2 regions of the Cyanobium sp. LEGE 06143 genome follow, and region 1 is predicted to be linked to the other one. Evidence: riboswitches for the same ligand, from Rfam matches in the RefSeq annotation. Region 1 holds a riboswitch; the other holds the start of a gene.
What was found. A riboswitch is a leader RNA that binds a small molecule or an ion and turns the genes downstream of it on or off. The one in region 1 is predicted to bind cobalamin.

Region 1 (9,510 bases):
GGGGAGGGCCATCAGCGGATGGCGCAGCAAGGCGTAGGTGGCCTGCTGCCTGGCACTCAGCTGGGCGTAGTCGTCGGTGGTGATCAGGTCGGTGACGCCGCGATAGCGCTCCCAGTCGCCATTGGTGCGGTGGTGAAAGGCGTGGTCGTTGGACCAGGCCAGCTGGGGAATGGCATTCACCAGCCCGAGGATGAAGCCCCCAACCCGGTTGAGCCAGCGGCTGTGGAACAGGGAATGGTGGCCGCAGTCGTGCATCAGGGAGAAGCAGCGCAGCGAGAACAGCACCAGGGGAATCACCAGCAGGGGCACGGCCCAGGGCGCCCGCTGGGCGAGATGGATGGCGAGGGCCCAGCAGGCCAGGTAGGGGCCCACGGCGCTGAGGATCTGATAGGCGCCGCGCCAATTGCTGCTGCGGGCATAGGGGGCCAGCACGAAGTCGGCTGGCCGGAGATCGGTGGTCATGCAGGAGGGCGAGGGGGGCATCACGGCACGAGCGGAGCAGCCGGCGCGGACACCAGAGGCTGGCGCCGGCCCGGTCTGGCCCTGGAGTGCTTGTTGGGGACGTGAACGTCTGCGGCGCGTCTCAGCGCTCGGGCAGGCCCTGGCAGGCTGAAGGCGGGTGGCTTCCGGAGCTGGAAAGAAAGGCTTGGCTCATCGTGGAACCCGGTCCGCGCCGGGGGAGAGGGGTGATCACAACGGCGAGCGTTCTGACTGAAGGGTGCTCCCAGGAGCGAACCCCATCACAGCTGCGGGACAGCGCCGGACTCGCAGAGGGTCCAAGAACCCCCTCCCCACCGGACTTTCCTCCTTGCGTCCAGGGTGTGAACCACTGGAACCGTCACGGCCAGTCTGGTGCAGATGTCAGCCAACTGACGCCTCTGCGGCGTTCAGCGGGCAGCGAAGGCGATCGGGCCGAGGATCAGGGCCGCGCCAGCGACGGCGAGCAGCAGGGCCACGGCGGCGGTCCAGCGGCTGGGCAGCTGCCGCAGCACGAGATAGCTGCTGCCGCTCACCAGCACCGAGGCGGAGAAGGAACCCGCCCACCACAGCGCTGAGGCGGCACCGGCCGGAGCCTCCTGACCATGGAGCATGGCGTGCACGGCCACGGCTGCAGCGATCAGGGCACCGCAGAGCTCCAGGGCCGGCGCCCGCGGCGACTTCTGGCTGCGCAGCACCAGCAGGGCCACGGCGGGGATGGCCAGGGTCGCCAGCAGCTCGGCACCAGGCAGCCCGCCGCCCATGGCGCCGAACACGCCTCCAGCCAGGGCGCCAGCCAGCCCCCAGAGCAGAAGCTCGGCCGAGAGGTAGGAGGCCGCGGCGCCAACGGCGATCAGCAGCAGCAGGTGGTCGGTGCCCGCCAGCGGATGCAGGAAGCCTCCCACCAGGCCGCCTGAGGCCACGTTGTGGGCCTGGGCCGGCTGGCCGAGCAGCAGGGTCGTGGCGGTGGCCAGGGCCACCAGAAGGCCGAGGGAGCGGCTGGAGCGGAGGTGTTGCATGGTTTCTCCCGGTTTCCGCGCCGGGCAGGAAAGAACTCAAAGCGGCGAGCGTTCTGACTCAGGAGCAGGTCTCTCCATCACAGCTGCGGGACAGTGCCGGAGTTGCACCGGACTTTCCTCGTTGCCTTCCGGGCCAGAGGCTCGGAAACCACTCCGCTCCCATTGTGCTCCTGCTGCGGCGATTCGGCCGCAGAGGTGATCCCACAGACCTGATCTCAGGGATTCAGGTCTTCCTCGCGCCAGCCCTGCTCCAGCCGCCAGCGGCGGCGGCGGTGGGGGTGGCCCCCCAGCTCCAGCAGCTCCACCTGCTGCAGCTGGATCAGCAGCAGCTGAAAGTGGCGCGGCAGCGGCGTGGCGTCATCGAGGGCGGCCGGGAAGCTGGCGGCGCAGCAGGGGCCAGGCTCAAGGGGCGCCCCCGGCGCGGGCCAGGCCCAGAGCGCCCGGCCGCCAGGGCTGAGGCCCTGCCAATGCCTCAGCCGTGCCGCCCGATCGGCCGCAGCATCAGCTTCGAGCAGGCGCCCCCGCAGGCGGAACTGGCTGCGGGCCCTGACCAGCAGCCAGCAGAGCTCCACGGCCGGCTGCCGCCGCAGTTCAACGGCCTTGGCGCTGCGGCCATCGGTGAGCAGCTCCAGCACGCTGGCATCGGCCCAGCCGCGGAACACCAGGGTGCGCACCCGGGGGCTGCCATCGGCGGCGACGCTGGCCAGTTGCAGCCAGCGGGCCGCCGGGGAGCGTCCTTCTCGCTGACGGGCGGCCCGCAGCAGGGGGCGCCAGGGGGGGAGCTCAGTCAAACGCTCACGACCTCAAAGAGTCACGCCCTCACGCCGCTTGGCCGGAGCGCCGCTGGAACGCCAGCCCCGCACCACCCACAGCCGCTCCGCCCACAGCCAGCGCGCCAAGACCACCTGCCACGGCCAGGAACCCCAGCGTCTGCAGGGCCAGCAGGAACAGGCCCAGGGCCGAGGCGGCCTTGATCTGGATGCGGGCCTTGATCAGCAGGGTGAGCAGCAACAGCACCGTGGCCTGCAGGCCGGCGGCCTTGGCGGCGAGGGCCGCGGTGCTGATGAGGCTGAAGGGGCAGGGAAGCAGCATGGCTTGAGGGCAGTGCCCCCCATGCTGGCGGGTGGGCCCTGCCGGGCGTTGCCCCTGTTCAGCTGAAGCCCCCCAGCCGGATGCCGGCGCCCACCACCACGAAGGCGATCGCCAGGGCTGTGATGGCGCGGATGTGCCAGGCCAGGGGGCCCAGCCTGGCGTCGCTGAGGTTGGGGATGAGGCGCAGCCGGGCATCCAGGGCCAGGGCCACGGTGGCGGCCAGCAGCAGCAGCTTGGTGCCGACCAGCACGGCGATCGGGTTCGCCGGGTTGAACAGCCCCTGCAGGCCCGGCAGGTAGATCCAGGCCATGGCCAGGCCGGTGATCACCTGGATCGCCAGGGCGGTGAGCCCCAGGGGCTCAAACACCTCCTCGTAGGCCCGGATCGGCGCGGCGCTGGCCTGGCGCAGGGCCCGGGGCAACACCCCCAGATCCAGCACCAGGTGGCCGCCGGTCCACACCGTGGCGGCCAGGGCATGCACGATCACCAGCCAGGAGAACAGAGACATCGCTCAGGGCAACAGCGGCCCGCCGGTTTGGCGGCTGATGGCCACGATCCCAGGCCGGGGCACCCTGCCGGGCACGCCCGAGGGCCAGTTCGAGCCGGTTGGCACCCAGCGCTCCTGCTCGAAACCCGCCCCGTCGCGAGCCACCAGGGCGGTGGTGTGGCGGCTGACCTCCTGGGCCCTGCGGCTGCCGTGCACTTCACCGGGGTGCTGCACGGCCAGAAACAGGGTGTGCTCGGCGCTGTCGAAGCACGGCCCGGTGAGCTCGCACTCCATGGGCCCGGTGGCGAAGCAGAGGGCCTCGCCCCGGGCCGGCCCGCGCCTCGGCAGCACCCAGCAACTGTTGTTGCCGAACGCCTCGGCGGGGCTGGCCCCGGAAGAGCGGTCGGTCACCACCCAGATGTTGCCGGCCCCATCCACCTCCAGGTTGTCGGGGTTGGCGAAGCCCATGCCTCCCTGCCAGGGCAGGCCGCCCACCGCCACCATCTGCCAGCGGAAGCCGCCGGCGCTGGCCGTGCTCTCGCTGAGCCGCATCACCCAGCCATGGGGCCAGGTGGGCTCCCCGGCCGGGCCGGAGAAGATGGCGGGGTCGGCCCGACCCTCCCGATCGGCTCCCCCCGCCGTGAAGGCGATCAGCAGATCGCCCGTGGCCGGATCGATCACGGTGTCTTCCGGGCGGGCGGCGGCGGTGGCCCCCACGGCGTTGGCGGCCAGATGGGCATCGATCAGGATCGCGCCGAGCTGGGCGTCCTCTGTGCCGGGGTAGAGGGAGGCCAGGGTGCTGAACTGCTCGCGGTAGCGCTTCACCTCGGCATCGCTGCTGAGGTCCACGGCGCCGGGCTGGCGGCGGTCGGGATCGGGCAGCCGCGTGGCCTGGCTCAGGCCCCAGCGCTGGTAGTGGCTGGGGAGCTGGGGCGCCAGGGCGGTGGAGGGCAGCAGCGGAATCCAGCGCCCCTGGCCGCCGGCACCGAACTGGGCCACCTCCAGGCGCCCGGCGCTGAACAGGGCGGAATTGGCCGGATCCAGGGGGTCTCGGACCCGGCCCGCGCTCACGAAGCGGTAGAGGTGGCCGCCGTGGCGGTCGCAACCGGAGTACAGCACCAGGGGCTGGCCCGCCTCGGCCTTCACGGCCACGGCCTCATGGCGGCAGCGCCCCAGGGCCGTGTGCTTCACCGCAGGCCGCTGGGGCCGGCGTGGATCCACCTCCACGATCCAGCCGTACTTGTTGCCCGCCAGGGCGAAGGGGTTGCCCAGGCCGCGGAGCCTGCGGCCGTCCCAGTGGAAAGGGAGCTCAGACGGATCCAGGGAGGAGCCATCGGCGTACACCGCCTCGCACACCTGCGTCTGGATGTTCTCCTCGGCGCTGAGCACGGTGCCCCAGGGGGTGGTGCCGCCGGCGCAGTTGGCGAAGGTGCCGATGATCCGCTCGCCGAGGCCGTCGTCGTAGCCGAGGCGGCGCTCGGCGCGGAACACCGCCGCCGCCGGGCCACTGGCGCGCAGGGCCTGGGCGGGATCCTGCAGGCCACTGAGGCCGCTGATGCGGCGGTCGAAGCGCCCTGGCTGGCGGCGCCAGCGGCCTTCGGGCCCCTGCTCCAGGCCCGCCACGCCGATGCCGAGATCCTCAAGGGCAGCGCCGGCCACCTCCTTCACCATGGCCAGCAAGGGATCGCCACTGGCCAGGGCGGTGGCATCCACCCGGGAGTTGCGATCGGCCAGGGCCGCCTGGAGCTGCTCCAGGGGCAGGCTGAGGCCGCGGGCTTCACCCAGCCCCTCCGCCCAGGGAAGGGGGCTGATGTACTCGAAATTGACGGTGAGCAGGGCCTGCCCCGGCGCCAGGGCCAGGTAGGCGAGGTGGTCGTTGTTGTATCCGAAGCTCCCATCCCCCAGCGGATCCCCCCACACCGCCAGCAGATCGGCCCGGTAGCCAGCCGGCAGCACGAGGCGATCCTCCAGGCGCACCTGGCCGTAGTGGCGGCGCTGCTCCGCGGCGCTGAGGCCATCGAGGGGCAGGGGCAGCGGCGTGGGCACCGGCTGAAAGGGCAGCCCGCCGCTGCGGCCACTGCCGCGGATCGGGCTTGGCGAGGCGCGTCCTGGCCTGGCCCGCCCGGCCTGGGCCGATCCGGCTGTCGCCAGGCCGAGCAGCACCAGCAGGGAGCGACGGTTCATGACGGCCAGTCTCGGGCCAGACCGTGGTCGTCCAGGCGACAGCCGCTTCGCAACGCCCCCACTTCACGGCTCCCCCAGAAGAATGCCAGGATGAACACACTTCGTAACATCGCCATGACCATGGGCGAACTGTTTCTCGAGTCGATGGCCACCGGGGTGATCACTCCTGAAGAGCTGAGCTGGCTGGCCAGGCGCCAGACGGAGTTTTCCCGGGTGGAGGAGGCTGCGGCCCTGCGCCTCGGGAGGCTTCTGGATCAGGGCGTGATCCAGCTCGGCTGCCGGTTGCCGCGGCTGGCCTGAGGGTTCGCCGCCATGCTGGATCCCCAGGGGGGGCTGTACACCCAGAAACCGGAGCTCAGCTCATGTCCGCGTCACTGGCTTTCGTGCTGGCTCCTGAGTTGGGCCTGCCTCCTGATGGCGACACCGACTGGGAGCAGCTGAGCCTGGCCCAGCGCCACGGCATCCGCCAAGCGGCGGCCTTCCGGCTCTATGCCCTGCCGGATGCTGCGCCCCCGGGCCTTGCCGAGCCTGGCCCAGGCCTGGAGGCACTTCCCTTCAACGGCACCATTCCCGAGGGGCTGCCCCAGGTGGCGGCGGTGCAGCTCTATTGCGATGCGGTGATCCCTCGCTTCGATCCGCCGCAGTTGTGGCTGGCGGTCTACGCGCTGGAAGACGACCGGACCAAGGCCGTCGCCCTGGACCGTTTCCCGCTGCACCAGGCAGAGAACGAAGCCTGCTGGTTCTATCCCACCGACGACGGCACCTACCTCCGCTGGGAGCGGGCTGAGGCCATCACCCTGGCGCCCGGCTTCATCGCCGACCCCACCTGCTGCCCCTCGGCCTCGGACTACCGCCGCAGCTCCCTGCATCTGTTGTGGTCCCTGATGGCCGACGACCCCGACCTCACCTGCGTGGGGATCACCTACGCGGGGGTCCGCCTCGAATGGCCGGTGCTGAGCGATGAGCCTGCTGCTGCCGCCTCCTGGACCGCCTTCGCGGTGGACAGCGCCGCCAGCCCCCATTACCGCCAGATCGCCACGGTGCGGGCCCATGGCCCTCTGCGCAGCGATTCGCAGGCCTCGCCGTCGCCATTGCCATAGAGAATGGTTGTGGCCCTGCCCCAGCAGCTGCTGGGCTCGGCCCTACGAGCCGATGTCCCGGCGGCTGCACGGCATCGGCTCCTCGCCAAGCTGTGACTGGGATTCTCCAGTATTGGCAAGGGTTCCGGGAGAGTCCAGGGCCGCTTGGTGGGGGTGGGGGTGTTGCCCGATGCAGGAGAGCGTGCCGAAAGGCAAAGAAGGGCGGACTTGGATCTGGCCCTGTTCACAGGCCCGGGCAAGGCCCGCAACGTGATGCACGCTCTCAGCGCTGATGGTGTGGAGACCGTGCGCGACGTGCAGGAGGGCTGCCGAGTGATCGAGGTCTGGGGGAAGTGAACACCGACAGCGACCATTGGCGCAACCTTGGCCAACGGCAAGGCCAAACCCTGCAAAGGTGAGACCAAAGACCAATCCCGCCTTGACACCCCCGCCTATGCCCGATCAAGCCAAGGCCATCCTGGAACCCACAGAGTTGCCGGAGAGCTCGATCGACCGCCCGGAGCTCTTTCGGCGTGACCGCAATGATCCTTCGAGTTCCATGTGTCTGCGTACCTCTTGGAGAATCCAGCAGCGCCCCGCGATCCATCGTCCCAGAGATGGATGTCTGCCTACCTCCTGAGCGCAGTCAATCACCAACGGCCCAGTTTCCGGCGATGGGCTTCTCGCCTCCTGCTGCCGATCTACCGATGCCAGCAGGCATTTCAAGAAATGTAACGCCCTGCGGATTGGGCGTGCTCGTCTGGCCATGCGCAGCAAGCTTGACTATGAAGTAAATCGCCTATGGCTACCATGTCGCGTACGAAGACCATCCAGCGATTGTTGCTTGTATCTGCGGCTATTGCCCTGTCCTCCACAGCAGGCACCAGAGCCCTGGCAGAAGAGAGAATTCCTGTTGAAGCAGTGCGGGCGATCAACCTTGCCAGAACTTACGTCGTCCGACTCAATGGCGGCCTTGAAGTATATCGTCCAGCGCAGTGCATGTTCGCAACTGCATCAAAGTCGACCCCCTGCCTGATCAGTACCGATGGCGAAGGGTTCCTGCTCCAATTCATGGGAGGCCCCCCTGCCTGGCAACAGACTGATTCCCCGCCCACAATGGAGACCGAAATCAGGATCAGCCCTGATGGTACCGAGGTGGTAGAGATTCTCTACAACGGTGAGCCACGCTGAGCCATTCTTGAGGCGTTATCATGTCGCGTATGCATCCTTATCAAGATGTTTTGTCGCATCAAGTTAGGCAGCTCTCATAGCAACTGGACCACTGATGGTGGTCACGCCCGAGTCGACTTCGGGAGCGTCCGTCCCGAGCGGGGAGAGGGGGTCATGGCAACTGCATCAGCAGCACCGCGAGCGAACGGCTTCCAACCCTGTAGTGAGACATGGTCAGAGGAAGACTGGTTCCCCAGCTCTCAGTGATGTCATCCGGGGACTCCAGCCAGGTATCGATCCAGCGGCGCCAAGGGTTGCCAATCCCGCCGGCGGTGGGCAACTCAAAATCGAGCGGCTCCCAGTACGCATTGGCCATCACGTGGAGCCGGATGCCGATCTCCTCGCCGGTCACGGTGATGGCGAAGGAGCGGGAGTCCGCACTCCAGTCCGGCTGATGCAGATTCACGCCGTGCCATTCAATCTGCCGGCTCTGCAACAGTTCATTGAGGCTGGGTAGCGCATGATCGACACTCCCCTGGCGGCGGCTCAGGCGCTGGGTGATGAGGTGCTTGACGAAGCGCCGCAGGTCGGCGTGTTGCATGCAGAGATCCCAGTCGAACCACGTGATGTCGTTGTCCTGGCAGTAGGGGTTGTTGTTGCCCTGCTGACTGCGTGCCACCTCGTCCCCCATCGAGAGCATGGGGGTGCCGATGGAGGTCAGAAGGAACGCCAGGCCGTTGCGCATCTGCCTCTGACGGAGGGCAAACACTGCAGGGTGATTGCTGGGGCCCTCCACGCCACAGTTCCAGCTGGCGTTGTCGTTGGAGCCGTCGCGGTTGTCCTCACCGTTGGCCTGGTTGTGCTTGGTGTTGTAGGACACCAGATCGGCCAGGGTGAAGCCGTCATGGCAAGTGATGAAATTCACGCTCTGCTCCGCCTCTCGCTCCTTATGGCCGTAGATGTCCGGACTGCCGAGGGCTCGAAGAGCCGCCTGGGGCACCATCCCGGGATCACTTTTGAGGAAACGGCGGACATCGTCGCGGAAGCGTCCGTTCCATTCCTGCCAGCTGTCTCCGATGAAGCTGCCCACCTGGTACAGGCCTGCGGCGTCCCACGCCTCGGCGATCAGCTTGGTGCCGGCGAGAACCGGATCGGTTTCGATGTCCCACAGCAGAGGTGGCAGAGGCATGGGCTGGCCTGTCTCATCACGGGCCAGCACAGAGGCCAGGTCGAAGCGAAAGCCATCCACATGCATGTGCTCCACCCAGTGGCGCAGACTGTGACGCACCATCCTGCGTACAACCGGATTGTTGGCATTGAGTGTGTTGCCCGTACCGCTGTAGTTGGTGTAGAGAAAGTTATCCGGGTCGAGGAGGTAGTAGGCCTCATTGGCCAAACCGCGGAAACAGAAGCTGGGGCCCCGCTCATCCCCTTCGGCAGTGTGGTTAAACACCACATCGAGGATCACCTCGATGTCAGCTCGGTGCAGAGCCTTCACCAGATCCCGGAATTCATCAAGGGGACCTAGGGGGTCCTTGCGGCTGCTGTAGCCGCGATGGGGAGCGAACAAAGAGATCGGTGCATAGCCCCAGTAGTTGCTCTTGCCCGGCGGTGCATCGAGAGTGTCGTAGGCGAACATCGGTAGAAGTTCCACAGCGGTGATTCCCAGATCTTTCAGATACGGAATCTTCTCAATCAGCCCGGCGTAGGTGCCAGCTCGCTCGGCGGGGACCCCTGAGCTCGGATGGCGGGTGAAGCCGCGCACGTGGAGTTCATAGATCACCGTCTCCCGGCGAGGCCGCTTGAGCGGACGGTCGCCCTGCCAGTCGTACCGCGAGGGATCAGCCACCACGCTCTTCATGCACGTGGCGAACCCTTCATCCCCGCCTGAGCGTCCCTGTCGCCGCTGATAGCCGGGTGGGGTCACCACGGCAAGGCCATAGGGGTCGATCAGCAGGTTGCGGCCATCGAAGCGCAGCCCGCGGGCGGGATCCCAGGGGCC
Region 2 (9,510 bases), on a different contig from region 1:
AGGTCGAGGCGGTGCTCGAGATCCTTGAGAGGAATGTTGATGGCTCCTGGGATATATCCTGCCTGGTATTCAGAGGGCTGGCGCACATCAACCAGCAAGGCCTCGTCACTTCCGATCAGGCGCTTCAAGCCTGGAACTGTGCGAACAGCGTAATAGTCTCCCGGCATGGAAACGAGATAACGATCAACGGCGCTCTCCAATGTGGGCTCAGGTGGTGTGGAAGCAGCCATGGCGATCGGCTGAGCTCCCACGCCAAGCAGAACGCAGGCCATCAGGATCAGGCCAACAACCGCCGTTTCAAGTGATATCCAGATGCGCTGGTGCCAGATGGGACGGTCTTGATCATGATCGTCTTGAAACGGTTTTACTGCTCTTGCCTGGCTCGGCCACGCCGGCCCCTGGAGTTGCAGGGTGAAACTCCTGTGCACATTGCACTCGTGCATCGCCAGCCGTGAGGGAGGCAGGGAGGTTGTCGTCATCGTCAGACATGAGAACGGGATGGGCTGGAGCCGCAGGAGGCGCTGATGGACCCGCACCAGCGGGGGCTCGACCTGGCACCCAATCCTCCCATTAACACAGTAGCGTTGAACGACGTTATGTTGCGAAAGGCGTTATGGGCATTCCTGTTGCCGTGGATCGAGGGGCTGGCCGCCCGGGTCACTGCTGCTCGCCTGGGCCCTTGCTGAGGTCAGTGGCTGCAGCTGTTCTGCTTGCTCTGGTGTTGATGCTGCTGCCACTCCAGGCCACGGCAGCGGACGATCCGCTGCGCCGGAGCCTCACCGACTCCTCGGGCCATCTCTGGGGCCTGACCCTGTTTGAGCAGCCCGATCCCGCCTATCCAGCCGGCTGGCGCCTGCGCCTGAACGCCCGCTCACCCGGGCAGGCGGTGGATCACCAGCGGCCGCTGCTGCTGAGCGATGCACTCGGCGGCGCCTGGCTGCTGCCGAACCGCAGTGGGGAATTGGTGGCCCTCGGAGCGGCGGATCTCCCTGAGACCTCGGCCCAGTTCGACGCCGACGCCATGGAACCGAGGCCGAGTGAGGTGCTGCCGCTGCAGCTGCAGGTGCCGACCGATGACCGGGAGGGCGCCGTGAAGGTGATGCTGCCACCCGACGTGGTGCAGGTCCTGCATGGCCTGCCTCCGCACCGCTGACATCACTGGGCTGAAGCCATGAGCTCCACCCCCCCCCCTTGTTTCAACCAACCACACGATGCCGAGCCACCTCAACGAACGACTGCGGAAATGGGGCTTCTCCTGGGAAGGTCTGCGGAACAACCGCCATGGCGAGTGGTGGGTGCTGGCCCAGATGATCCTGATCTCCGCCCACTGGCTGCCACCAACGCCTGCCCCGGCGGCACTGGGGATTCACTGGCCGCTGGCGATGCGACTGATCGGTGGGTTCACGATCCTGACCGGCCTGTTCATCGGCGGCCAGGGAGCTCTGAACCTGGGGGACAGTCTCAGCCCGCTGCCCGAACCGATCGCCGGAGCGCCCCTGGTCACCGAAGGCGCCTACGCCCGCTGCCGCCATCCCCTGTATCAGTCGCTGCTGCTCTGTTCCCTGGGGGTGACGCTGGCTCTCGGCAGCCTGCTGCATCTGGGCCTGCTGCTGGCCTTGGCGACCGTGCTCAGCCTGAAGGCCCGTCGCGAAGAACAGCGGCTCTGTTCCATTCACGCCACCTATGCCGCCTTCATGGCATCCACCCCGGCGATCATTCCCTTTGTTCCAGGCCTCGACTGGCGCTAGCCCCTGCCTGCAGCAGCCTCCGCTGGGCCAGCGACAACGCGACACAGGCAAGGCCATAGCAAGACTATGAGCTTAGGCTCATAAAAGCATGCTGGCAGAGTTTCTTCGCCTGGCCCTGCACGGCGTTCATTCGCCTGCGCAAGTTTCCGTCGTTTGCAGTTCGCCCTCACGGCGATCTTCCACATGCTCTGGCCCGTGCTGTTCACCGGTAATCCCCTCGTATAGCCCCAGGCCCGTTTCTGGGCCAAGCTCTACATGTTCGATGTTCTCTGTTGGCCTGCCTGGGCCGCCAAGCCAGCCACCCGGAGCCTTCACCAAGCCCTATCACCTGCTGAATAGGTGATCAAAACTTGGTGGCACGCCCAGATTCAGGGCTTCGAGCTGATCGCGGCGGGCGAAGATATCGGCGGGTGTGCCCTCCAGCACCAGCCGCCCGCCCTCGATCACGAACAGCCAGTCGGCCCAGCTGTTCAGGAACTCCATGTCATGGCTGGCCACCAGGATGGTGGTGCCGCTGGCATGAATCCGCTGCAACTGCTGCAGCAACGCCCGGCCATGGCCCGGGCTCAGATAGGCGGTGGGCTCATCGAGCAGCAGCAGCTCGGGCTCGAGCACCATCACATCGGCCAGGGAGAGGCTTTTTTTCTGGCCCATGCTGAGCATGTGGGTGGGGCGCTCCAGCAAGGCCTCCAGCCCGAAGGTCTCCGCGGCCTGTTGCATCCGGCGGCGGATTTCAGCCTCCTCCAGGCCCAGATTCACCAGACCGAAGGAGAGGTCCTCCTCCACCGTGGTGGCCACCAGCTGATGTTCCGGGTTCTGAAACACCAGCCCCACCTGCTGGCGCAGGCGGCGCAGGGATCCGCGCTCGTAGCGGATTGGTGCCTCTCGCCAGCGGAGTTGGCCCTGCTGAGGGCGCAGCAGGCCATTGGCCAGCAGGAACAGGGTGGTTTTGCCGCAGCCGTTGTCGCCGATCAGGCCGCAGCGCCACCCCTCGGGCACGTCCAGGCTGAGGCCGCTGATGCACGCTTCGAGGGCGCAGGGGTAGCGGAAGCCCACCGCCTCGAAGCGCAGCAGGGTTGTTGCCGGCTTACCGCCATCGGGGGGCTGCGCTGGAGTCATCGCCCCAGCCCCAAGGACAGGGCACCGAGCAGGGCACAGCCGGCGATGGCCTCTCGCTGATGGCGCGGCGAGCCCCGGTGTCGCTCTGCAGCCAGCACCCGCAGCTCGCCGTCAAACCCCCGGGCCGCCAGGCCCATGGCGAGGCCCCGGTAGCTCGCCAGGGAGCGATGCAATAACTGGGCCACCAGCACCCCCAGACTCTTCAGTCGCTGCCTCCAGCCGCGCCTCCCGGCCCTGGCCTGCTGCGCCACCCACAGCTCGCTGGCGATGCCCATCAGGGTGAAGATGAAGCCATAGGTGAGCACCAGCAGCTCCAGCAGCAGGGGCGGCAGTCGCAGGCGCCGCAGCACAGCGATCAGCTCACTGAAGGGCGTGGTGAGCAGCACGAACATCAGACAGCTGCTGGCGGCCAGCGAGCGGCTGATCAGCAGCGCGGCCTGCCCCACCCCCTGCTGGCTCACATACAGCATCCAGCCGCCGGCCAGGGGCCGGGCCAGCTGTTGCCACACGTCCCCGCGAGCGGTGGCGGTGAAGGCGTCGAGCGGCACCGCCTGCAGCAGCAGGGCCGGCAGGCTGGCGATGGCGAACCCCAGCGGCAACAGCAGCAGCGGCAGGTAGAGCCGCGCCGGGATCGCGGCGTACACCACGATCCAGAGCGCCAGCCAGAGGCTGATCAGGCCCTGGACCAGCGGAGGTGCCACCAGCCCCAGCAGCAGCAGCACCGCCGCAAAGGCCAGCTTCTGCCCCGGGGGCAACCAGCGCAGCCGGTTGCCGTAGGCCAGGGCGTCAATCCGGTGACTCATCGCCCCTGTTCAGAGCGCGTCCTTTGTAGAGCCCGATCACGTAGCCGATCACACCGGCGCCAAGGGCCGCCTGGCTGGCGAACAGCAGGCTTTCCACCTCGCCGCTGGGCAACGCCACCACGGCGTTGAACCAGGGCCTGTAGCTGGGCTGGATCTCGCTGATGGCGTCCATGCCCTGGCCGTCGGCGCCGGAGAATTCGCCGCGCACGACCAGCACGGGCAGGGCGCTCAGGGCCACCACGGCGAGCACCAGCAGCCAGTTGCCCTGGGGGCGTTGCTTTCCAGAATCGGTCATGGGGTCAGCTCTCTTGGTGGAGCAGGCGGAGGGTCTTGAGCTCGGGCTGGCCATAGGACTGCAACCAGTTCCACACCAGCACGGTGAGCAGGCCTTCGGTGATGGCCAGGGGAATCTGGGTGATCGCGAAGATGCTGCCGAATTTCAGGAATGAGGCCATCACCCCACCGCTGGCGGCGGGGAAGGCGATCGCCAGCTGGCCAGCGGTGACCACGTAGGTGGCCAGGTCGGCGAGGGCGGCGGCGGCGAACACCGCCAGGCGCCTGTGGCCGCTGCTGCTGAAGAGCTGAAAGGCGCCCCAGGCCACGAAGGGCCCCACGATCGCCATCGAGAAGATGTTGGCGCCCAGGGTGGTGAGCCCACCGTGGGCCAGCAGCAGCGCCTGGAACAGCAGCACGATGCTGCCGATCACGGTCATCACCGTGGGGCCGAACAGCATCGCGCCCAGGCCGGTGCCGGTGGGGTGGGAGCAGCTGCCGGTGACGGAGGGAATCTTCAGGGCCGAGAGCACGAAGGTGAAGGCGCCGGCCAGGGCCAGCAGCAGCTTCAGCTCCGGGTGGCTGCGGCTGATGCGTGTCAGCGACCGCAGGCCCACCGCCAGGAAGGGCAGCGAGATCAGCCACCAGGCCACGGCCCACTGCAGCGGCAGGAAGCCCTCGGCGATGTGCATCGCCTGCGCCGGGGCAGGCGTTAATAGAACAAGGCAGAAACTGAGCGCAGCCATCAACGACAGGCTGGCCAGCTTTGCTGGCATGGTCTTCACTCTGTACCTCGCAGGTAAGACAGTTGAGTTGTGAAGAACGGCAGGTGTTCTGACTGATCAGGGTCCTGGGACCCTGAAACACAGTTGCGGGACAGCGGCCGATTTCAACGGCACTTTCCCTGTTGCCTCCGGCGGCTGAACCCCGCCGGAACCGTTCTGAATCCGAGCATACCCATGGCGGCTCAGCTCTTTCTCGCCCCGCTTCAGGTTTCGTGTCCGATTTCAGGGAGGCCGGCGTGCTCAGTAACCTGGGTGTGCTCCGTGTTCCCCCCGCGTCCATGGACTTTTTCGAAGTGCTCTGGCACGGCGAGGGCATCGGTGATGGCGGTGATCTGGAGGAGGCCCTGATGGCCTATGCCCTGGTGAAGCCCGACGACGGCGACTGGGCCGCCGCCTGCAGCGCCCCCGGCGCCGCTCCCTGCATCCGTCGCTACGCCTCCTTTGACGCCTTCCTCGACAACGCCGATGAGCTGGAGACGATTCCGGTCACGGCGGCGATGATCGAGGCCTGCCTGGCGCAGCTGCCCTGAGTTCCGCCCCACGACGAGCCCGGCCGCAGCGCTGATCCCGCCTTTCACTGCGCCAGCACCCGTGGGATCGCCTCCAGCCGCGTGGTGGCGGCCCGGGAGAGCCTGTCGCGCCGCATCGCCCAGGGCGGTTGCAGTCCGCAGGCGGCCCACTGCACGGTGCCGCGCCCGTAGCGGCGGTTGAGCCGGTCCACGGCGGCCATCAGGGCAGCGCGGCGCTGCTGCTGCTCCGGCGGCAGCGGTTGCAGCAGGTGGTGTTGCAGCAGCTCCTCGCCCTGCAGCTGCAGCAGCAGCACGCCGGCCTTCTGCAGCGGGTGCTGGGGACGGAACAGGGCCTCGGCCAGGGGCAGGGCCGCCGCCAGCAGCACGGCGGTGTCCTGGCTGGGCAGCGCCAGGGTGAGGGTGGCGCTGTTGCTGTAGAAGCTGGTGCCGTTGAACGGGTTGCTGCGCACGAACACGCTCAGGGCCCCGGCCCGCTGCCGTTGGCGGCGCAGCTTCTCGGCCGCCCGCACCGTGTAGGTGGCCACCGCCTGGCGCAGCTCCGCGGCCGTGCGCACCGGCTGGCTGAAGCTGCGGCTCACGCAGGTTTCCTGCTTCGGCGCTGGCACCAGGGTGAGCGGCAGGCAGCGGTGGCCCCGCAGTTCCTGCTGCAGCCTCAGGCCCACCACGCCGCACTTCTGGCGCAGCTCACCGCTCGGCATGTCGCGCAGGGCGAGGGCATGGGCGACACCCCGCAGCCGGCACCAGCGGGCCAGGCGCCGGCCGATGCCCCACACGTCTTCGATCGCCACCTGCTGCAGCCAGGCGGAGGGGTCGCTGCAGGCCCCCAGGTCGAACACATGGCCATGGGCCGGCTGCCCCTTGGCGAGGCGGTTGGCCAGCTTGGCCAGCACCTTGGTGGGGGCGAGGCCCACCGCCACCGGCAGCCCCAGCTCCCGCTGCACCGCCCGCCGCAGCTCCAGCCCCCAGGCGGTGAGATCGCTGCCCGGCGGCCGGGGCAGCAGGCCGAAGGCCTCGTCGATCGAGTAGATCTCCAGCTCCTCCACCCAGCGCTCCAGGGTGGCCATCAGCCGCTGGCTCATGTCGGCGTAGAGGGCGTAGTTGGAGCTGCGCACCACCACGCCGAGGCGCTCCAGCTGGCGCTGCACCTGGAAGTAGGGCTGGCCCATGGCGATGCCGAGCCGCCTGGCCTCGGCACTGCGCGACACGATGCAGCCGTCGTTGTTGGAGAGCACCACCAGCGGCCGGCCCAGCAGGGCGGGCTCCAGCACCGCCTCGCAGGAGGCATAGAAGTTGTTGCCATCGATCAGGGCGATGGCCGTGCTGGTCGGCATGGCCCCCTCAGCAGCGGCGGATCACATGGGTGGCCACCCCCCAGATGCGGGCGTCGGGATGCGGGTGCAGCGGCAGGGACGGGTAGGCGGGATGGGCCGCCTCCAGCCACTGCCGGGTTCCGCGGCCGGCCAGGCGTTTCACGGTGAAGCCGCCATCGAGCAGGGCCACCACCACCAGGCCCGCCCGCGGTTCGAGCTGCCGGTCCACCACCAGCAGGTCGCCGTGCCGGATGCCGGCATCGCGCATCGAGTCGCCGGCCACCCGCAGCAGCAGGGTGGCGCCGGGGTGGGGCACCAGCAGACGCTGCAGGTTGAGACCTGGCTGGGCGGTGGCCTGGGCGCTGGCCTGGCTGTTGGGGCGGCGCCTGGAGATGTCGGCCACGCCGTGGGGATCGTCAATCCACAGACTAGTACAGATGTACTGAGTGGATGCGGTGTCAGGGGCGCTGTTCTCCATACCATGGGCTCAACAACGCAGCCGATCAACGGTGGCCACGGGGATGGGCGCAACCACGCTGAGGCTGGGCACGGCGGGGGCGGGGCTGCTGCTGGTGCTGTTCCTGCTGGTGCATCTGGCCGGCGTGCTGCCGGCGGTGCTGGCCCCCGAGCGCTTTGAGGCCTATGCGGCCGGTCTGCATCGCGCCGCCTGGCTGCCCCTGGTGGAGCTGGCCCTGCTGGCTGCGGCGCTGCTGCATCTGGGCCTGGGGCTGGCCAAGGTGATCGCCAACCGTCGCGCCGGCAACAGCGCCAGCCTCAGCAGCCGTCGCGGCCAGCCGCTGGCGGCCCTGGCGGCCCGCAGCCAGGCGATCGGCGGCGTGGGGCTGCTGCTCTTTCTGGCGGTGCATCTGGGCCAGCTGCGCTGGCCGCGCCCGCCGCAGGGGGCCGAACGGGCCGCCCTCGAGGCAGTGCTGCGCCAGCCGGCCATGCTGGCCCTCTACCTCGCCGCCGCCGCCGCCGTGGGACTGCATCTGCTGCATGGCTCGGAGGCCGCCCACCGCAGCCTGGGCCTGCTCGATGCCGGCAACGGCCCCCGCATCCGCCTGGCGGGGCGCCTGCTGGCCCTGGTGGTGGCCATCGGCTTGGCGGCGGTATCCGTGGCGCTGGCCCTCGGCCTGGGGCTGCCTCTGCAGCCGGGGCCATGAGCGGACTGCCCGATGCCCAGCTGCCCGGTGGTCCGCTGCCGCAGGCCTGGCAGCACTGCAAGGAGGGGCTGCCCCTGGTGAGCCCGCAGCGCAAGCGGCAGCTGCGGCTGCTGGTGGTGGGCAGCGGCCTGGCCGGCGCCTCGGCGGCGGCCACCCTGGCCGAACAGGGCTACCAGGTGCGGCTGCTCAGCTTCCATGACAGCCCGCGCCGGGCCCATTCAGTGGCGGCCCAGGGGGGCATCAATGCCGCCCGTCCCCGGGCCGCCGATGGCGACAGCATCAGCCGCCTGTTCGCCGACACCGTGCGCGGCGGCGACTTCCGCGCCCGCGAGGCGGGCTGCTGGCGGCTGGCGGAGATCAGCAGCGGCATCATTGATCAGTGCGTGGCCCAGGGCGTGCCCTTCGCCCGGGAGTACGGCGGCAGCCTGGCCACCCGCAACTTCGGCGGGGCCCTGGTGAGCCGCACCTTCTACGCCCGCGGCCAGACGGGCCAGCAACTGCTCTACGGCGCCTACCAGGCCCTCATGCGCCAGGTGACCGCCGGCCGGGTGGAGCTGCTCTGCCGCCGCGATGTGCTGGAGATCATCACCGTGGAGGGGGTGGCCCGCGGCGTGGTGGCCCGCCATCTGATCAGCGGTGAGCTGGAGGTGCACACCGCCCAGGCCGTGCTGCTGGCCAGCGGCGGCTACAGCAACGTGTATTTCCTCTCCACCAACGCGCTCAAGTCCAACGCCAGCGCCATCTGGCGGGCACATCGCCAGGGGGCCCTGCTCGCCAACCCCTGCTTCACCCAGATCCACCCCACCTGCATCCCCAGCGGCGACGCCTACCAGAGCAAGCTCACCCTGATGAGCGAGAGCCTGCGCAATGACGGCCGCGTGTGGCTGCCGCTCCAGCCGGCCGATCCGCGCCCGCCGGCCGAGATTCCCGAGCAGGAGCGCGACTACTTCCTGGAGCGTCTCTATCCCGCCTACGGCAACATGGTGCCCCGCGATCTGGCCTCCCGGCGGGCCCGGGAGCTGTGCCAGGCCGGCCATGGCGTGGGGCCCGGCGGCCGCTCGGTGTACCTCGATCTGCGCGATGCGATCAGCAGCCAGGGCGCCAGCACGATCGAGAGCCGCTACGGCAATCTGCTGCAGATGTATGAGCGGATCACTGGCGAGGATCCCTACACCACGCCGCTGCGCATCTACCCGGCGCCCCACTACACGATGGGCGGCCTGTGGGTGGACTACCGGCTGATGAGTTCGATTCCGGGGCTGTTCGTGCTGGGTGAGGCCAACTTCTCCGAGCACGGCGCCAACCGGCTCGGGGCCAGCGCCCTGATGCAGGGCCTGGCCGATGGCTACTTCATCGCGCCGCTCACGGTGACGGCCTGGCTGGCGGGCCATGCCACCCCTGCCATCGCGGCAGACCACCCGGCCTGCCGCGAGGCCCGCGCCCGGGCCGCTGGCCGCATCGCCGCCCTGCTGCAGGTGGCGGGCCCACGGCCCGTGGATGCCTTCCACCGGGAGCTGGGGGCGGTGATGATCGAGCGCTGCGGCATCAGCCGCGACGCCGCCGGCCTCAGGGCCGGGCTGGCGGAGGTGGCGGCGCTGGAGCAGCGCTTCCACGCCGAGGTGCGGCTGCCGGGCACGGCGGCGGGGCCCAATCCGGAGCTGGAGAAGGCGCTGCGGCTGGAGGATTTCTTCGGCCTGGCCCAGTTGATGCTGCGTGATGCCCTGGCCCGCGAGGAGTCGTGCGGGGCCCACTTCCGCGAGGAGCACCAGACCGCCGACG

Region 2: another riboswitch for cobalamin. It lies ahead of IQ216_RS03970 (energy-coupling factor ABC transporter permease); the one in region 1 lies ahead of IQ216_RS00660 (HupE/UreJ family protein).

What each region holds. Positions count from the first base shown of each region.
Region 1 covers NZ_JADEWP010000003.1:13,666-23,175, reverse strand. The annotation lists gene IQ216_RS00665 (fatty acid desaturase) at 1-462, opposite strand, end outside; cobalamin riboswitch at 680-855, opposite strand; gene IQ216_RS00660 (HupE/UreJ family protein) at 888-1,496, opposite strand; cobalamin riboswitch at 1,522-1,664, opposite strand; gene IQ216_RS00655 (pyridoxamine 5'-phosphate oxidase family protein) at 1,712-2,287, opposite strand; gene IQ216_RS00650 (hypothetical protein) at 2,316-2,588, opposite strand; gene IQ216_RS00645 (CopD family protein) at 2,647-3,096, opposite strand; gene IQ216_RS00640 (PhoX family phosphatase) at 3,100-5,259, opposite strand; gene IQ216_RS00635 (hypothetical protein) at 5,374-5,559, shown strand; gene IQ216_RS00630 (hypothetical protein) at 5,658-6,359, shown strand; gene IQ216_RS14365 (hypothetical protein) at 6,567-6,695, shown strand; gene IQ216_RS00625 (hypothetical protein) at 7,149-7,529, shown strand; gene IQ216_RS00620 (glycogen-debranching protein) at 7,681-9,510, opposite strand, start outside.
Region 2 covers NZ_JADEWP010000032.1:4,406-13,915, forward strand. The annotation lists gene IQ216_RS03940 (rhodanese-like domain-containing protein) at 1-443, opposite strand, end outside; gene IQ216_RS03945 (DUF3122 domain-containing protein) at 725-1,153, shown strand; gene IQ216_RS03950 (isoprenylcysteine carboxylmethyltransferase family protein) at 1,212-1,748, shown strand; gene IQ216_RS03955 (energy-coupling factor ABC transporter ATP-binding protein) at 2,073-2,867, opposite strand; gene cbiQ (cobalt ECF transporter T component CbiQ) at 2,864-3,670, opposite strand; gene IQ216_RS03965 (energy-coupling factor ABC transporter substrate-binding protein) at 3,654-3,965, opposite strand; gene IQ216_RS03970 (energy-coupling factor ABC transporter permease) at 3,970-4,689, opposite strand; cobalamin riboswitch at 4,750-4,899, opposite strand; gene IQ216_RS03975 (hypothetical protein) at 5,007-5,258, shown strand; gene IQ216_RS03980 (Y-family DNA polymerase) at 5,303-6,589, opposite strand; gene IQ216_RS03985 (LexA family transcriptional regulator) at 6,597-7,046, opposite strand; gene IQ216_RS03990 (succinate dehydrogenase) at 7,090-7,731, shown strand; gene IQ216_RS03995 (fumarate reductase/succinate dehydrogenase flavoprotein subunit) at 7,728-9,510, shown strand, end outside.